Linked DNA regions of Gimesia maris. The protein of the gene in region 1 binds, or shares a complex with, the protein of each later gene. Links are inferred from orthologs where the notes say so. Each region holds a gene or a part of one and is shown on either strand. Other genes may lie near its edges.

Evidence for each region.
Region 2: the proteins of carB (region 1) and carA are in contact, whole or in part, in a solved structure (PDB 1KEE), measured with the Escherichia coli proteins. The link is inferred for Gimesia maris from one-to-one orthologs.

What each region holds. Positions count from the first base shown.
Region 1 is NZ_CP042910.1:7,416,061-7,424,585, forward strand. The notes cover bases 2,200-5,990. They hold carB (carbamoyl-phosphate synthase large subunit), read right to left. Parts: upstream 5,655-5,990; coding sequence 2,400-5,654; downstream 2,200-2,399. Other genes in these bases: GmarT_RS27685 (class I SAM-dependent methyltransferase), read left to right, coding at 2,200-2,329. Outside these bases: GmarT_RS27680 (cation:dicarboxylate symporter family transporter), read right to left, coding at 1-1,531; more of GmarT_RS27685, read left to right, coding at 1,754-2,199; amt (ammonium transporter), read left to right, coding at 6,359-8,525. UniProt on the Escherichia coli protein: Large subunit of the glutamine-dependent carbamoyl phosphate synthetase (CPSase).
Region 2 is NZ_CP042910.1:1,685,162-1,692,866, forward strand. What follows is about bases 2,694-5,664. They hold carA (glutamine-hydrolyzing carbamoyl-phosphate synthase small subunit), read right to left. Parts: upstream 4,783-5,664; coding sequence 3,604-4,782; downstream 2,694-3,603. Other genes in these bases: sucD (succinate--CoA ligase subunit alpha), read left to right, coding at 2,694-2,836; ndk (nucleoside-diphosphate kinase), read right to left, coding at 2,927-3,394; GmarT_RS06415 (ArsR/SmtB family transcription factor), read right to left, coding at 4,924-5,319. In the rest of the region: GmarT_RS06390 (RbsD/FucU family protein), read right to left, coding at 1-390; sucC (ADP-forming succinate--CoA ligase subunit beta), read left to right, coding at 655-1,842; more of sucD, read left to right, coding at 1,958-2,693; GmarT_RS06420 (SDR family NAD(P)-dependent oxidoreductase), read left to right, coding at 5,764-6,534; GmarT_RS06425 (PVC-type heme-binding CxxCH protein), read right to left, coding at 6,543-7,705. UniProt on the Escherichia coli protein: Small subunit of the glutamine-dependent carbamoyl phosphate synthetase (CPSase).

The sequences.
Region 1 (8,525 bases):
GGGCCATATCGATGTCGAGGCCGACCAGTTGTCCGCGATCATTGAAGTAGGAAAAGGGAAGCCGCTTGGCGTCGAAGCCCAGCCGAATGGTCCCGCGACGGCGGATGCGATCGATGCGGGTTTCGCCGGACTGAATAGGATCGGGGTTGGAAGCGGATTCTTCCAGTACGATCTCTTTAACGCCGGGAAAGAGCAGTTGACGATCGGCGATCAGTGCTTTGGACTGGTAGACATCCTTGAAAGTGTAGTTGAGTACCGCATGAATGCTGGCAATGACGACACCCGCGACACACAATGAAAACAGCGACCAGGAGATGAAACGTTTCCACTGAATTTTAAGCGTGCCGGAAAGCGAAGCAGCGGCGAGGATCGCGAAGGAAAACAGGTAAACTGAACGCAGGGCATCCCCCAGACGAGTGGTGTAAATGCCGACCGCCAGATAAAGCTGAAAGATATCGTGCGGGATGTGCATCAGGTCAAGCAGCCAGGGAATGGTGACCGCTGGTTTCGCAAAGGAACCGGCCATGCCCAGCGAAAGGAAGCGGGGATATTCTTCGGGCAACATACTGGTACCATAAAACCAGGCAGAAAAAGGAATGAAGATCAACCCGACGATGCGTCCGAGATCGGGGAAGGGAAAGACAAGCGGAATCAGGACATCGGGTGAACCGCCGGTATCTTTTTTCTCCAGGTGATAGCGATCCAGAATTTCACGGGCCGCTTCAACAATGAGAGGCAGAACGGCGAAGGTACTGCCCAGTACAAACGATGCAATAACCGCGGTCTGCGAAACTTTGAGGGCATCCCAGTAACGGACCGGGGTGCAGACAGAAATCAGCATCGGAAGAATGCCGATCGCCAGCAGGAGTGTGGCAGCGGAGAAGGTAATCAGATACGCCTGGAGCAGTCCAAATTTTTCAAAGGGGAGCGTGCCCATGGCATAGGAGACGATGGCAAATATTCCGATGGGCGAAACGTGGACGATCATACGATTGAGCCGCATCAAGGCGTTGACGGCGACGGACAACGGTTCCAGCAGGCGTTCGCGTTTGGGAATGCCACTGATGGCGATGCCCATGCCGATGGAAAACAGTACGACCGCAGGGACCGCGTTATTGGCGAGTGAGAAAAAGGGATTCGAGGGGATGAACAGGTCGTAGAGGCTTTCGGTCTTCGGCCCATCAATGATACTGGTACTGAAGAATGCGCCTTTCTGCCAGAAGGGAAAGGAAAGCGACATCAGGCAGACACTAAACAAGCCGATACACCAGAGAATCAGCAGCAGCACGATGACAGTCAACGCCATGTTGCGAGTCTGTCGGATTGAGATGCGGCCCAGATTTAAAATCAGTGAAAGCGTGATGTAAGGCAAAACCGTCATCTGCAGCAGACCGATAAAGACATCGCCGACCGCTTTGAGTGGCGAACATAAGTCACCAAAAAAGAGTCCACACATTATCCCCAGCACCAGACTCGTCAGAATCCAGGTGGTTAAGCCGGGCTTAAAATGTGACTGCTTGACTTTTCCCATTCGCCAGATCCTTGAGCACTCAGATATCAGCGGGTGAAATTAAACCTGTCTGACAGGAAAACTGATTCTTGCCGTGGATAATCTCTTGCCGGAAGTGTATGGTTCCCTTGAAGATACAGGTCATAACGTAATCTTCACAGTGAGTCCAGACAATCATCGAATCCCTGCGAATCTGGATTCTTAACAGAAAACCCTGTCAATCACCAGACTTATCGAATCTACATGAGCTTTTCCATTACCTCTCATAATCAGCAGTTCAGCTTTGAAACAACGCCCGAACTGTTCTCCCCCAGAGGCCTGGATCGGGGTACGGAAGCGATGCTCTCGACGGTGACGTTTGCGCCGGGCGAGCGAGTGCTGGACCTGGGCTGTGGATGTGGCGTGGTGGGAATTTTGGCAGCGAAGATCGTTGGTGCTGAAAATGTTGTGATGACCGACGTTGATGCAGACGCAGTTCGCATCTCAAAAAAAAATGCGGAACGTAATGCGGCTGCGGGAGTGACCGTTTTACAGAGCGATGGTTTTCGCGACCATCAGGAGACCGACTTCGAGTGGATTCTGTCCAACCCGCCTTACCATGAGGATTTTTCCGTCGCCAAGAATTTCATCATGAAGGGCTTCAATCGTCTGAAGATCGGCGGAAAGCTGGTGATGGTGACTCGTCGACGGCTGTGGTACCAGAAGAAACTGACCAGCATTTTCGGCGGAACCGAAGTGCACGAGATTGACGGTTACTTTGTGTTTCATGCCGAGAAACGTCGCGACAGTTATGCAGCACGGAAACGACGGAACCGGTAAATCGGGTCTGCCCTCATCTGGTGGAAATTCAGGGAACATCCTGAGAAGGACATTCCCTGAACCTCGTGAATCACATGTCTGCCATCCAGTCCTGCAGGGCACGAACCTGGGGAGTTGCATCTTCGGCGAGTGCTTCGAGCGCTTTGACAACCGCGAGACAGCCGGGGATGGTGGTCACACAGGTCACGCCGTACGAGACCGAAGCCGAACGGATTTTACCTTCGTCGGTTCGAGAACCTTTACCGCTGGGCGTATTGAAGATGAACTGGACTTCCTGGTTCGCCATCATGTCCAGCAGGTTGGGACGTCCTTCTTTCAGCTTCTTGATGGTGGCCACTTCGAGGCCTGCTTCTTTGAGGACACGTGCGGTCCCGGAGGTCGAAACAATTTTGAATCCCAGTTCGATCAACCGTCTTGCCGGTTCGATGATCATGTCTTTGTAGACATCAGCCATACTGATGAAGACGGTGCCCTCGGAAGGCAGGCTGGTACTGGCAGCGAGCTGACTTTTGGCAAATGCCATCGCGAAGCCGTCTGAGATGCCCATGACTTCGCCCGTCGAACGCATTTCAGGGCCGAGGATAATATCAACGCCAAGAAAGCGGGAGAACGGGAATACACTTTCTTTGACGGACGTATGTTTCGGTTCAGGCTCGCGTGTGATTTCCTGTTCGAGCAGCGAGACGCCTGCCATCACTTTAGCGGCGATGCGGGGCAGGGAAATTCCTGTCGCTTTGGAAACAAAGGGAGAAGTTCGGCTGGCACGGGGATTCACTTCCAGGATGTAGACTTTGTACTCATCGTCAGTCTGCTTGACGGCGAACTGGATATTCATCAGCCCTTTGACTTTGAGTTCGCGTGCCAGGGCGTGTGTCGCGCGTTTGATTTCATTGATGACCGACTCGGGGAGCGAGTGCGGCGGAAGCACACAGGCAGAGTCACCAGAATGAACGCCGGCCTCTTCGATGTGTTCCATTACGCCACCGACCAGCGTCGTAATCCCGTCTGAGATGGCGTCGACGTCAACTTCGATGGCATCTTCCAGGAAGCGATCGACGAGTACCGGATGATCGGGAGACGCATTGACGGCTTCGTTCATGTAGCGTACTAGGGATTCTTCATCGTAGCAGATTTCCATCGCGCGTCCGCCGAGCACGTAGCTGGGACGTACGAGGATGGGATAACCGATTTTGCTGGCGACGTTGCGTGCGCTTTCGGTATCCGTGGCGATGCCGTTCGGAGGCTGATGCAGTTCGAGCTTTTCGAGAATCGCCTGAAAGCGTTCCCGGTCTTCGGCCGCGTCGATCATTTCAGGACTGGTACCGATAATGTTGACGCCGGCGGCTTCCAGACCACGCGCCAGGTTGAGCGGCGTCTGTCCGCCAAATTGCACGATCACGCCATCGGGTTTCATGCGGTCGCAGATATTGAGGACGTCTTCGGTGGTCAATGGTTCGAAGAACAGATGGTCCGAAGTGTCATAGTCAGTCGAAACGGTTTCGGGATTCGAGTTGACCATGATGCTTTCGATGCCCAGTTCCTGCAGCGCGAAGGAAGCCTGACAGCAACAGTAATCGAATTCAATCCCCTGCCCGATGCGGTTCGGTCCGCCGCCCAGAATCATGATGCGGCGTTTGTGATCGGGATTGCCCGGCGTTTCGTCTTCCTGTTCGTAGGTCGAATAGAAGTATGGTGTAAAGGCTTCGAATTCGGCGGCACAGGTATCGACCTGTTTGAACGTCGCCTCAATGCCGAGCCCTTTGCGATACTGGCGGACATCCATTTCGGTCGAGTCGAGCCAGAAAGCCAGCTGTTTATCGGAGTAGCCGGACTGCTTGGCCTGTTTCATGGCGGTGTAGTCCATATCTTCCAGGCGGGAACGTGAGCGGATCTGATCTTCCAGTTCAACCAGTTGTCTGATGTGATTGAGGAACCAGGGATCAATATCACTCAGTTCGTGAATCTGCTCCGTTGTCATTCCCTGCTTGAATGCATAGCGAACGTAGAAAATCCGCTCTTCATTGGGAACCGAAAGTTTGGACTGGATCGTATCCTTGGAAGGCTGTTTGGCAGTTCCCCAGAGATCCTTCTTACCGCCACCCAGTCCGAAGTGACCAATTTCCAGGCCTCGCAGCGCTTTCTGCAGAGACTCTTTGAAAGTACGGCCGATAGACATGGTTTCGCCGACGGATTTCATCTGCACGGTCAGAACCGGGTCGGCATCTGGGAATTTTTCGAATGTCCAGCGGGGAATTTTGGTGACGACGTAGTCGATAGTTGGTTCAAAACAGGCAAACGTTTCGCGGGTGATGTCGTTTCGGATTTCATCGAGTCGATAACCGACGGCCAGCTTCGCGGCGATTTTTGCAATCGGGAATCCGGTCGCTTTGGAAGCCAGGGCACTGGAGCGACTGACGCGGGGATTCATTTCGATGATCGTCATGCGGCCCGTATCGGGATTGACGGCGAACTGAACGTTAGAGCCACCGGTTTCGACGCCGATCTCACGCATACAGGCGATAGTGGCATCGCGCATCCGCTGGTATTCTTTATCGGTGAGTGTCTGTGCCGGCGCGACGGTGATGGAATCACCGGTGTGTACGCCCATCGGATCGAAGTTTTCGATAGCGCAGATGATGACCACGTTATCGGCCTGATCGCGCATGACTTCCATCTCGTATTCTTTCCAGCCGAGAATAGATTCTTCCAGCAGGACTTCATTGACGGGAGAGAGGGCCAGACCGCTGCGGACTTTCTCTACAAACTCTTCGCGGTTGTAAGCCACGCCGCCACCAGTTCCCCCGAGGGTATAGCTGGCACGAATAATGATCGGCAGTCCGATGTCCTTCACTGCCGCATTGGCTTCCTCCATGTTGTGTACGACAGCACTGCGGGGACAGTCGAGCCCGATTTTGGTCATCGCTTCTTTAAACTGGTCACGGCTTTCTGCTTTGGCGATGACCGCTTCTTTGGCACCGATGAGTTCCACGCCCAGCTGGTCAAGGATGCCGCGACGGGCAAGATCCATCGCAGCGTTCAAGCCGGTCTGACCGCCGAGCGTCGGCAGCAGGGCATCGGGTTTTTCGATCTCGATGACTTTCTGAATATACTGCCAGGTGATCGGTTCGATATAAGTTCGATGTGCTGTTTCCGGATCGGTCATAATCGTAGCCGGATTGGAGTTTACCAGCACGACTTCATAACCATCTTCCCGCAGTGCCTTACAGGCCTGGGTTCCAGAATAGTCAAATTCACACGCCTGACCGATCACAATCGGACCGGAGCCAATGATTAAAATCTTACGAATGTCGTCTCGTCTGGGCACTTTCTCGGATCACTTTCACAGCTAATGTACACTATACTCTGGCTCGGAGACCTTTATCTGCGCAAATCTTCCCAACGTTAACAAGCACAGCAAAATAATCAAGCAAGGCAGACCAGAAAGTACCAGAACCGGCTTTGAAACGTCAGAGAACGGGAACCACTCCGATATCTACCATGCTTTACGGAAACATCCGGATGACTTTCAAGCCATCAACTCCAAATCAGACACTTTTGTACGGTAAGTATTTCGGGCCCGAATTACATTTAGCATCCAGTGCAGTGAGCTGCGGTTTTTTTTCCTTTGAGTGGTTCCTGTCAGAACAATTAAACCGAATTGATGTTTTAAGCCGTTAATAACAGACTGAAATAAACGCTTTGAATTTCTCTAAGTGGCTATATAGAAAACGCTTTTACTTAAGGAGGTATTTAATTCCTCAATTTCGTTCATCTATACAGGTTAAAACGTTCCCCTCCTTATGTATTAAGGGATTTCACGCAAATCAGACCGCAGAATGAACAGGTACTGCAATAATGTTGATCTAAGGCACATGTTGACAAAAAAAAACATAAGCTTTTTGTGAATGAAACAGCGATCTGTTTTATTTCTGAAAACTGAAACACTTCCTTGAGACAGTGTATGAGAGCACGTCTGGAATTTCGGGAAGCTTGTGATTAACTACTTCGCCAGATACATGAGTCGAAATCATGGAACTTCATCAACAAATTGACATTCTCTGGATTTTGGTCTGCAGTCTATTTGTCCTGTTTATGCAGGCTGGTTTCTGTTGTCTGGAATCTGGTCTTTCCCGCTCTAAAAACAGTATTCACGTCGCCATAAAAAATGTCGTCGACGTCAGTATTGTGGGGATCCTGTATTGGATATTCGGATTTGGCCTGATGTTTGGTACGACAACGGGTGGGTTAATCGGCACCACTCATTTCCCGTTCACGAATTCCGGTTCCGATATATTTCTATCCGCGTTTTTCCTGTTTCAACTGATGCTGTGTGTGACTGCCGCCACCATCGCTTCCGGCGCCTCAGCCGAACGGATGCGCTTTACCGCTTATCTGATTCTCTCAATCGTGCTGGGCGGGATCATCTATCCCGTGTTTGGACACTGGGCCTGGACCAGTCATTTCACCGGAAAAGCGCCCGGCTGGCTGGAGTCTTTGGGATTCCGGGATTTCAGTGGTTCGACAGTCGTCCATTCACTGGGAGCATGGGCAGCGCTGGCATCGATCATGATTATCGGACCTCGAATTGGAAAATTCGATAAACAATCCGGTTCAAAAAAATTGAAGGGGCACAATCTGACCCTCGCGACAACGGGTGTCTTTATCCTCTGGATGGGCTGGTTTGGATTTAACGGCGGAAGTGAGTTTGGTTTTACATCGCATGTACCGCAAATCTTTATTAATACTTTTCTGGCGTCTGCCTGTGGTGCCATCACAATGCTGGTGTGGCAATTCTATCAGAAGAAACAGATCGAAATCGAAAACATACTGAATGGTCTGCTGGCAGGCCTAGTCGCCAGCAGCGCCAGTTGTGATGCGGTCTCGCCTGCAGCTGCTGTGGTGATTGGAATTATCGCAGCGATCGTCATGGAAGCGGGTGTCTGGGTTCTGGAGCGTTTCCAGCTCGACGATACGATCGGCGTGATTCCCGTGCACGGTTTTGCGGGTGTCTGGGGTACTCTGGCGGTCGCATTGTTTATTCCCGCCGAGCTCCTGTCACATTCCCGATGGGAACAGTTTCTGATCCAGTTACTGGGATGTGGCGTCTGCTTCATCTGGTGTTTTTCTTTCTGCTGGGTCACTTTACGGATCATCAGTCATTTTGTTCGACTGCGTGCAACCAAAGATGAAGAAAAGCTGGGTCTGAATATGGCAGAGCATGGTGCCACTTCAGAAATGTATGACTTGTTGAATCTGATGGAACTGCATATCCAGGGAGATACCGAGCTGGGAGATGACATGGACGAATACAGCGATGTCAGCCTGATTGCAAAACAATACAACAGGGTTTCACAAGTACGGGATCTGGCTTTAAATGAACTGAAAGACCGGACGGAAAATCTGGAATTAACCCGTCGTGAACTGGAAGAAAAAGCCGAACGACTGAAACAGGCCAATACCGATGCGGAGGCTGCCTCGCGGGCGAAGAGTGAATTTCTGGCGAATATGAGTCATGAAATCCGGACGCCGATGACTGCCGTCCTGGGATACACCGATTTGCTGATTGAAGAAAGCTGGGGCCGCCCGGGCAGCATTCAGTTACTGGACGTGATTAAACGTAACGGGCATTACCTCCTGGAACTGATCAATGACATTCTCGACCTCTCCAAAATTGAATCGGGAAATCTGACGATCGAAACCATTCAATTTTCCCTGCTGGAAAAAATGAAAGAAATCCAGTCACTGATGAAAGTCAGGGCGGAACTCCGGGGATTGCACTTTAAGCTGTCATTTGAGGGTACCCTCCCGGTTGAGATTCAGAGTGATCCGACACGACTCAAACAGATTCTGATCAACCTGATTGGGAACGCGATCAAATTCTCACCCGATGGGGGAAAAGTTTCAGTGGAAACATCGTTTTTAAATTCTTCTGCTGATAATCCCCTGCTGGAATTTAAAATCAGTGACACGGGTATCGGCATGACAGCCGAGCAGATTGCCATGCTCTATCAACCGTTTGTCCAGGCGGACTCTTCCACCACGCGTAAGTTTGGTGGAACCGGCCTGGGACTGGCTATCAGCAAGCGACTGGCCGAGATGCTGGGTGGCGATCTGACGTGTGAAAGTGTGCCTGGTGAAGGTACCGTCTTCACGCTGACCATTGGCATTGGCAACCCGGAAACACTGAAGTTTCATG
Region 2 (7,705 bases), 5.7 Mb from region 1 along the record:
CAGGGCTGATTCGCTGGTGGCAATGATGGCGTAGGCATTTCTGGCTCGATCATAGAATTCAAAGCGTTCGATTTTTTCCAGTCCCGTCTTGCGGGAGTCATGCTGTTGAATAAGATCTGCATAGGTTTTCCAGATGGGGGGTGTGGGAGTCTGGTCATCGACCGGGTGCATCACACCCGCGGGTTGTTCCACGAATGTATCGAGGGGAAAGAACTGCAGGATTGCCTCCAGGATTTCCGGAACGCCGTGCCCGTCGAGACGGATGAGTCTCTGAGCGTGGGAGTCGGCGGGGAAATTACCGTCGGCGAGGACAATGTCATCGCCGTGTCCCATTTTCATGAGAACATACATCAGATCAGGCGAGAGGAGGGGAGGGATATTTTTCAGCATGCGATTTCTCGGATTGGGTTGATTTGAGTCGTGTGGCAGACGGCTGTTTTCTGATTTTGACGCATCAAAAAACAGATTGAAACCGGTAGCAGACATTGATTTCCATTATGCAGAAATTTTAGGTCGCTGGCGAGTATGGCTTGCTGGATATGCTGTTGTGAACCCGTTATGATGGCCTGAGTTCAAGCTGTGGGCTCGACAAAGTTTTTGAACGCCGCTTTTTCTAATCGGTAGCAAATTTTCAGGAGAAAGTCTGAAAAATCAATGAAAATTCACGAATATCAGGCCAAACAGTTGTTTCGCGAAGCCGGGATTCCCGTACCTGAGGGAATTGTAGCGAAAACCGTAGACGAAGCAGTGGCCGCTTTTGAGAAACTGGATCGTCCTTTAGTGGTTGTGAAGTCACAGATTCACGCCGGTGGCCGCGGCAAAGGTCGTTTCAAAGAATACCCCGAACAGGCAGGCGTTGTGCTGGCTCGATCTGCGGAAGAAGTTCGCGAAAATGCGGAGCGGATGCTGGGCTCGACACTGGTAACAATTCAGACGGGCGAAGAAGGCAAGCAGGTCAATACACTGTTCATCGAGCAGGGACTGGATATTGCCCAGGAGCTGTACCTGGGGTGTGTCGTCGACCGTGAAGCAGGCGGCCCGGTTCTGATTCTCTCTACGGAAGGGGGAATGGAGATCGAAGTGGTGGCAGAAGAGAGCCCGGAAAAAATTCTGAGCGAGCCCTTCTCGATTCACACGGGTCTGCTCGGTTTCCAGGCACGCAAGCTGGCGTTCAAACTGGGGATGGAAGGAAAAACTGTTCGCAGTGCCGAGAAATTCCTCTGCCAGATGAGTCGCTTTTTCATCGATAATGATTGCAGCATGACCGAAATCAACCCGCTGGTGATTACCGGCGAGGGAGAACTGGTGGCGCTGGATGCCAAGGTATCATTTGACGAAAACGCGATGTTCCGACACAAGCCTCTGGAAGAACTGCGCGACCTGACAGAAGAAGAACCTGCCGAAGTAGACGCGGGCAATGCCGGGTTAAGTTACGTCAAACTGGATGGAAATATTGGTTGTCTCGTGAACGGAGCCGGTCTGGCGATGAGCACGATGGACCTGATCAAGCATCATGGCGGCGAACCAGCCAACTTCCTGGACGTAGGAGGCGGAGCGAACGTCGACCAGGTGAGCGAAGCGTTTCGCATCATCCTGGCGGATGATAACGTGAAAGCGGTTCTGGTCAATATTTTTGGCGGGATCATGAAGTGCGACACAATTGTGACCGCGCTGCTGGAAGCCTACGAGAAGGTTGGTTTCACAGTACCTCTGGTGGTGCGTCTGGAAGGGACTAACGTGGATAAGGCTCGCGAGATGCTGGCCGGAAGCGGTCGGGATATTATCTCAGCAACAGACCTGACCGATGCCGCCCAGAAAGTGGTCGCCACTTTGAGTTCATAGGACCGACTGCGGCCTGTTGAGTGATCAGCGGGCCGCGATCATTTGACGTGGTTGTTTTGTAAAAAGCGATCTTTGCCTTCATTCAAACACATATTTCCCGCAAGGGTGACAGATTATGAGTATTTTAGTTACTGAAAAGACACGCGTCATTTGCCAGGGGATCACTGGTAAGTCGGGGCTGTTTCACAGCCAGCAATGTCGCGAATATGGAACTCCCCTGGTGGGCGGAGTGACTCCTGGAAAAGGTGGGACCGAGGTTGATGGTTTTCCTGTTTTCAATACGGTTGAAGAAGCGGTTGAAAAGACCGGTGCCAACACCAGTCTGGTCTTCGTACCACCACCATTCTGTGGTGAAGCGATTATGGAAGCCGCCGATGCCGGCATGGAACTGATCATCGCGATCACCGAAGGCGTGCCCGTCTTCGACATGGTCCGTGTGATGGAATATCTGAAAGGCAAAAAGAGCCGCCTGATTGGCCCGAACTGTCCTGGCGTGATTACTCCGGGGATTGCCAAGATCGGGATCATGCCTGGTTACATTCATACGCCCGGCTCTGTGGGACTGATCAGTAAGAGTGGAACACTGACCTACGAAGCGGCCTGGCAGCTGGGTAATATTGGCCTGGGACAGAGTACTGCGGTTGGCATTGGTGGTGACCCAATTATCGGGACGACCTTTATTGATCTGCTGGAGCTGTTCGAAAACGATCCTGCAACGGAATCGATCATGTTGATTGGTGAAATTGGTGGAACGGCTGAAATTGAAGCAGCTGAATACATCAAGGAACATGTCACCAAACCAGTGGCTGGTTTCATTGCCGGCAAAACAGCGCCTCCCGGAAAACGGATGGGACACGCAGGCGCGATCATCAGTGGTGGCAGCGGAACCGCAGATGAAAAGATTGCCGCTCTGGAAGCAGCCGGTGTCGTCGTGGCGGAAAGTCCAGCCGACATGGGTACCGCGATGAAGCGTGCGATTGAAGCTGCAAAATAAGCTGCTTTCAACTGAGAGTCAAAAAGAAAAAGGCCATCCCCAATTCAGGATGGCCTTTTTTTATGGTTTCAAATTTGTGAAGAGCCGAGATTATTTCTCGTCGTCTGCACAGACCCAGTCACCTAAAGCGGTGCCGTATTCGATCAACTCTTCAGGCTTGAAGTAGATTTTGATTTCGCGGGTCGCTGCTTCGGGACCGTCGCTGCCATGCACCAGATTCATCTGGCGGCTGATGCCATAATCGCCGCGGATGGTTCCGGGGGCGGATTCACGACCATTGGTGGAACCCATCATCGAGCGGACGACGGTGATCGCTTCGGGGCCTTCCGCGACAATTGCGACGACAGGACCGGCGGTGATAAATTCTTCGAGCAGAGGATAGAATGGCTTCTCCACATGTTCTGCATAATGTTCTGCCGCTAATTCTTTGGTAACCTGCAGCAGTTTTAGGCCGACGATTTTCAGTCCCTTGTTTTCGAAGCGGGTCAGAATCGTACCGGCCAGGCGGCGCTGGATGGCATCGGGTTTAATCAGAATCAGAGTTCGTTCGAGGGCCATGTGGGGTTCTTTCTATCTTGTCAATTGTCTGTAAAAAAGTGCGGGGGCAGATTCTGTTCCCGTCGGTCATGTATATCGGAATCTTGAAATTCAGTATTTTGTCTACTCGATCAGTTGAGGATGAACGGATCTCCCACGCCTGATTGAAGTGAATTGAAATGAAATTCAGCGATCATTTCAACCCTGATTCTTTTGAATCACAGGGGCAATCAGGAAGAAACGCGTGCCTGGCTGATGCTTTCAAAAAACTGCTGGAACAGATAATGGCTGTCGTGCGGGCCGGCGGAGGCTTCGGGATGGTACTGGACGCTGAAAGCCGGGTGAGTTTTATGGCGTAATCCGGCGACGGTATTGTCATTCATATTGATATGAGTGATTTCTACATCGTCGGGTTTCGTTTCAGGGTCGATGGCAAAACCGTGGTTCTGCGAGGTAATTTCGACCTGGCCGGTGGCGTGATTGATAACGGGCTGGTTGGCACCACGATGACCGAATTTCAGTTTGAAAGTCTTGCATCCACAAGCCAGGCCCAGCAGCTGATGGCCGAGACAGATGCCGAAAATCGGGACCTGACCTAGCAGTTCGCGGATGGTATCGATGGCATAGGTCAGCGGTTCCGGGTCTCCGGGACCATTTGAAAGAAAGACGCCATCAGGATTGAGTTCCATGACTTCCGCTGCGGTGCAGTTTCCGGGGAGTACCGTGACTTTGCAGCCCAGTTGTTTCAGGTGACGCGGAATATTCCACTTCATGCCATAATCAATGGCGACGATGTGGTAGGCGCTTTCGGCAGCCAGATCTTCTTCGGAAAGCGTCGCGATATTTTTACCTGAGAAGGAATGAGTAGAACTGCTGTGGGCCAGTGGATGCAGGGCTTCATTCCATTCAGACGCCGCTTCAGGGATGACTTTGCTGACCAGATCCTGCCCGACAAGTTGCGGGCTGCTTTGGGCTTTTTTAACGAGCGATTCATCATCGAGATCTGTTGTTGAAAGCACGCCGGTCATAGCCCCGCTGGTGCGGATTTTTCGAACCAGGGCGCGGGTATCGATACCTTGCAGTCCGATGACGCCGGCCGCTTTGAGGTATTCATCCAGTGTCTGTGTAGACCGATAATTGCTGGGGATTTCGCAGAGTTCGCGAACGATGAAACCCTGTAACGAGATGCCTCCGGATTCGACATCTTCGGGGACGATCCCGTAATTCCCGATCTGCGGATAGGTCATCGTGACGATCTGGCCGCAATAGGAAGGGTCAGTCAGGATTTCCTGGTAACCGGTCATGCTCGTGTTGAACACAACTTCACCGTGGACTTCTCCGTCTGCACCAAAGGCCGTCCCTGTGAACACACTACCATCGGCAAGGGCTAATTTCGCTGTTTTCTGCATTGTTTGTACTGATCTCAGGACATGGAAAAAATCTGGTTAAATCTGTTATGTTCTATCAAAGATGGGCGCAAATAAAAAGAGACCGACTGTCTAAGGTCGGTCTCTTCGTTGGATTTTTCAGATTTGAGACTGATACAGGGATCAGCTCTGATTTTGTGTCAGTGTGAAATGATCGATCCGAATGATATTTTCCTCGGGATCATTAAAGCTGTTGAAAAGTTCTCCCATAATGGAATGGAAGTGTTCACGGCAGATGGAATAGAAATTGTGTTTTCCATCTCGTCGTGCTTCGATCAGTCCCGCATCCCGCAACAGTGCAAGGTGGTGGCTGACAGCAGGTTGACTCTGATTGAGGCGTTCACATAGCGCCGTTACGAATAACTCTTCTTCCTGGGCCAGGTAAAGCATAATTCGCAGTCGTGTCTCGTCAGACAGCAACTTAAAGACCTTCACCAGATTCTTTTCAAGATGATCTGGCAGAGTGGGAAAACGCTGTGTCGTTCCTTCTTGGGGCGGATCCACAAGGTTTGTGGCCATATTACTAGTTTCCTTTTTTAAATTCATGCAAAAAAGCTCATTTTCAACCGTCGTTCGTTTTCAACGACCGGCCTGTGGGGCATAATCTGTTCGTTCCGCTCACAAGTCAAGTGGGGGAATGAATCGCAAAAAAACAAGCAGCCAATCGCTGGCCATACCAACTTTACAACATTGTGGCCCTAAATCGCCTGTAATACATGGCGCGCAGATCTAAGCTGAATTACTTACTCAACTACTTGTATTATTTGCCAGACAGGCGAAAGATGTGATATGAGGGAGTCGCTTTGCGGTCCAGATGATCGCCAAGAACGCTCCCTTAATTCGATGGCAATTATGGTAGTGCCGTACCCGATCGTCAACTAGTATTTATCCAGTTTATCTAATTATTCGCGAAAAAACATGCGATTTGTCTGCTTAAGTGTTTTTTAAATATGGAGTTATGACGTGTCTGTATCTTCGTTCTGTAATCTCACCGGTAAGAAAGTTCTGGTCACCGGTTCTTCAAGTGGGATCGGAAAAGCGATCGCAATTGAGCTGGCTCAGGCGGGGGCGGACGTGCTGATTCATTATCGGAAATCAAAAGAAGCAGCGGAAACGGTTGCCAGCCAGCTGCAGAAACTGGGGCGGAAATCGAAGACATTATCTGCAGATCTTGCCTGTCTCGAGAATTATGAATCTTTCCTGAATCAGGCTTTTCAGACCTGGGGCCAACTGGACATCTGGGTGAATAATGCCGGGGTCGATTTATTAACCGGCAGTGAAGCGAAGCTGGATTATGGTCAGAAACTGGAAAAGCTGCTCGATGTGGATGTACGCGGAACCGTACTATTATCCCGGGCTGTGGGAGAACGTATGCAACAGCAGGGGAGTGGCTGTATTCTGAATATTGGTTGGGATCAGTCAGACCGGGGCATGGAAGGAGCCAGTGGAGAATTATTTTCCACCAGTAAGAATGCCATTATGGGTTTCAGTCGGTCCCTGGCAGTATCGCTGGCTCCCCAGGTACGCGTGAACTGTATCGCACCGGGGTGGATTCTGACTGCCTGGGGGGAAAACGCCAGTGACGTCTGGCAGGAACGCGTCAAACGGGAGACCCCAATGCAATGCTGGGGGACGCCGGAAGATATCGCGAAGATGGCCCGCTTTCTCTGCAGTGATGAGGCGGCTTATATTACCGGCCAGGTAATCAACGTCAACGGGGGAGCTGTCCGTTAAACCGGGACTCAGTCTGACGAACGATTCGAACCTGCTTCCGGCAGCAGATAGGCAATCAGGTCCCGGAATTCCTGAAGAGTCATCTGGTCTGCCAGGCCGTTGGGCATGATCGAAGTTTTAGAAGGGACCATCTCTTCAATCTCACTGATTTTGAATGAGATCACATTACCCTTTGAATTGTAGATGGAGCGTTCTTTGTTATTGTGCTTGTGGTAGATGCCAGATGCGGATTTTCCATCGATGGTGACAATCGTGAGGGGTAGAAATCCTGGATCGATGTCTTTGCTGGGATTGATAATCGCTTCGACCAGCTGTTCCCTGTTCAGGGCGATTCTACCGTTCGAACGGATGAGTCCTGGTCCTACCTGTTGACCGCGGCCATCGATCTGATGACAACGGAAACAGCCGGGACCTTTGGGGTGAAAAAAGAGCCGCTGGCCGGCCTGGGAGTCCGCGGGGCCTGCGAGCGTCTGCATCCATGCTGCGAGCTGATCTCTGGTGGGGCGTTTTTCATTCAGCTGTCGTGTAAAGATCCTTTCCACGGCAGCCGCTTTGTCTGCATCAGCAACTGCGAGCTGTTGAAGTCTCGTACGTTGTACTCCGGTCAAGGTAGCGCCGGACAGGGTTCGCAAGGCTTCATTGCTGACGATTGGGTTTTTATTCTGTGCTAATTTCAGCAGAGGCTCGATATTTTTTGCGAAAGAAGAGTCGAGACCAATGAGGGCTTCTGCACGCAGATTGGCATCCGTCGCTTCGTCGTTTGCGAGTTGTAACAGTTTTTCCCTGACAGAATCGGATTTGAGTTCGCGCAGGGTGCGGACGGTTTCGGTTTGCAGACCGGGATCTTCCGATTTCAGGAATTCAGTGAGTTTCGCTTCGCTCAAGGCGGGATCATTTGCAGGCAGAAACAAGAGGATCTGTTGCAGTACCGCTGGGGATGTCTCGGGGAGCTCGAGCAATTGTGCTGCCTGCTGGCGTGCCTGGGATTTGCTGACCCACCAGTCGCCGGTTTTGCCTCGCGTCCAGTCTTTCATCACTCCATCCAGTTGAGCGATGGCCGCGAGATAAGCTTTCAGCAGTTCTGGAGTGGGGGCTTTGCTGGCGAGGTCTGCAATCAGTGTCTCGCGAAATTCATGCAGTTCATCGCGGCCGATCCACTCAACGGCTGCAA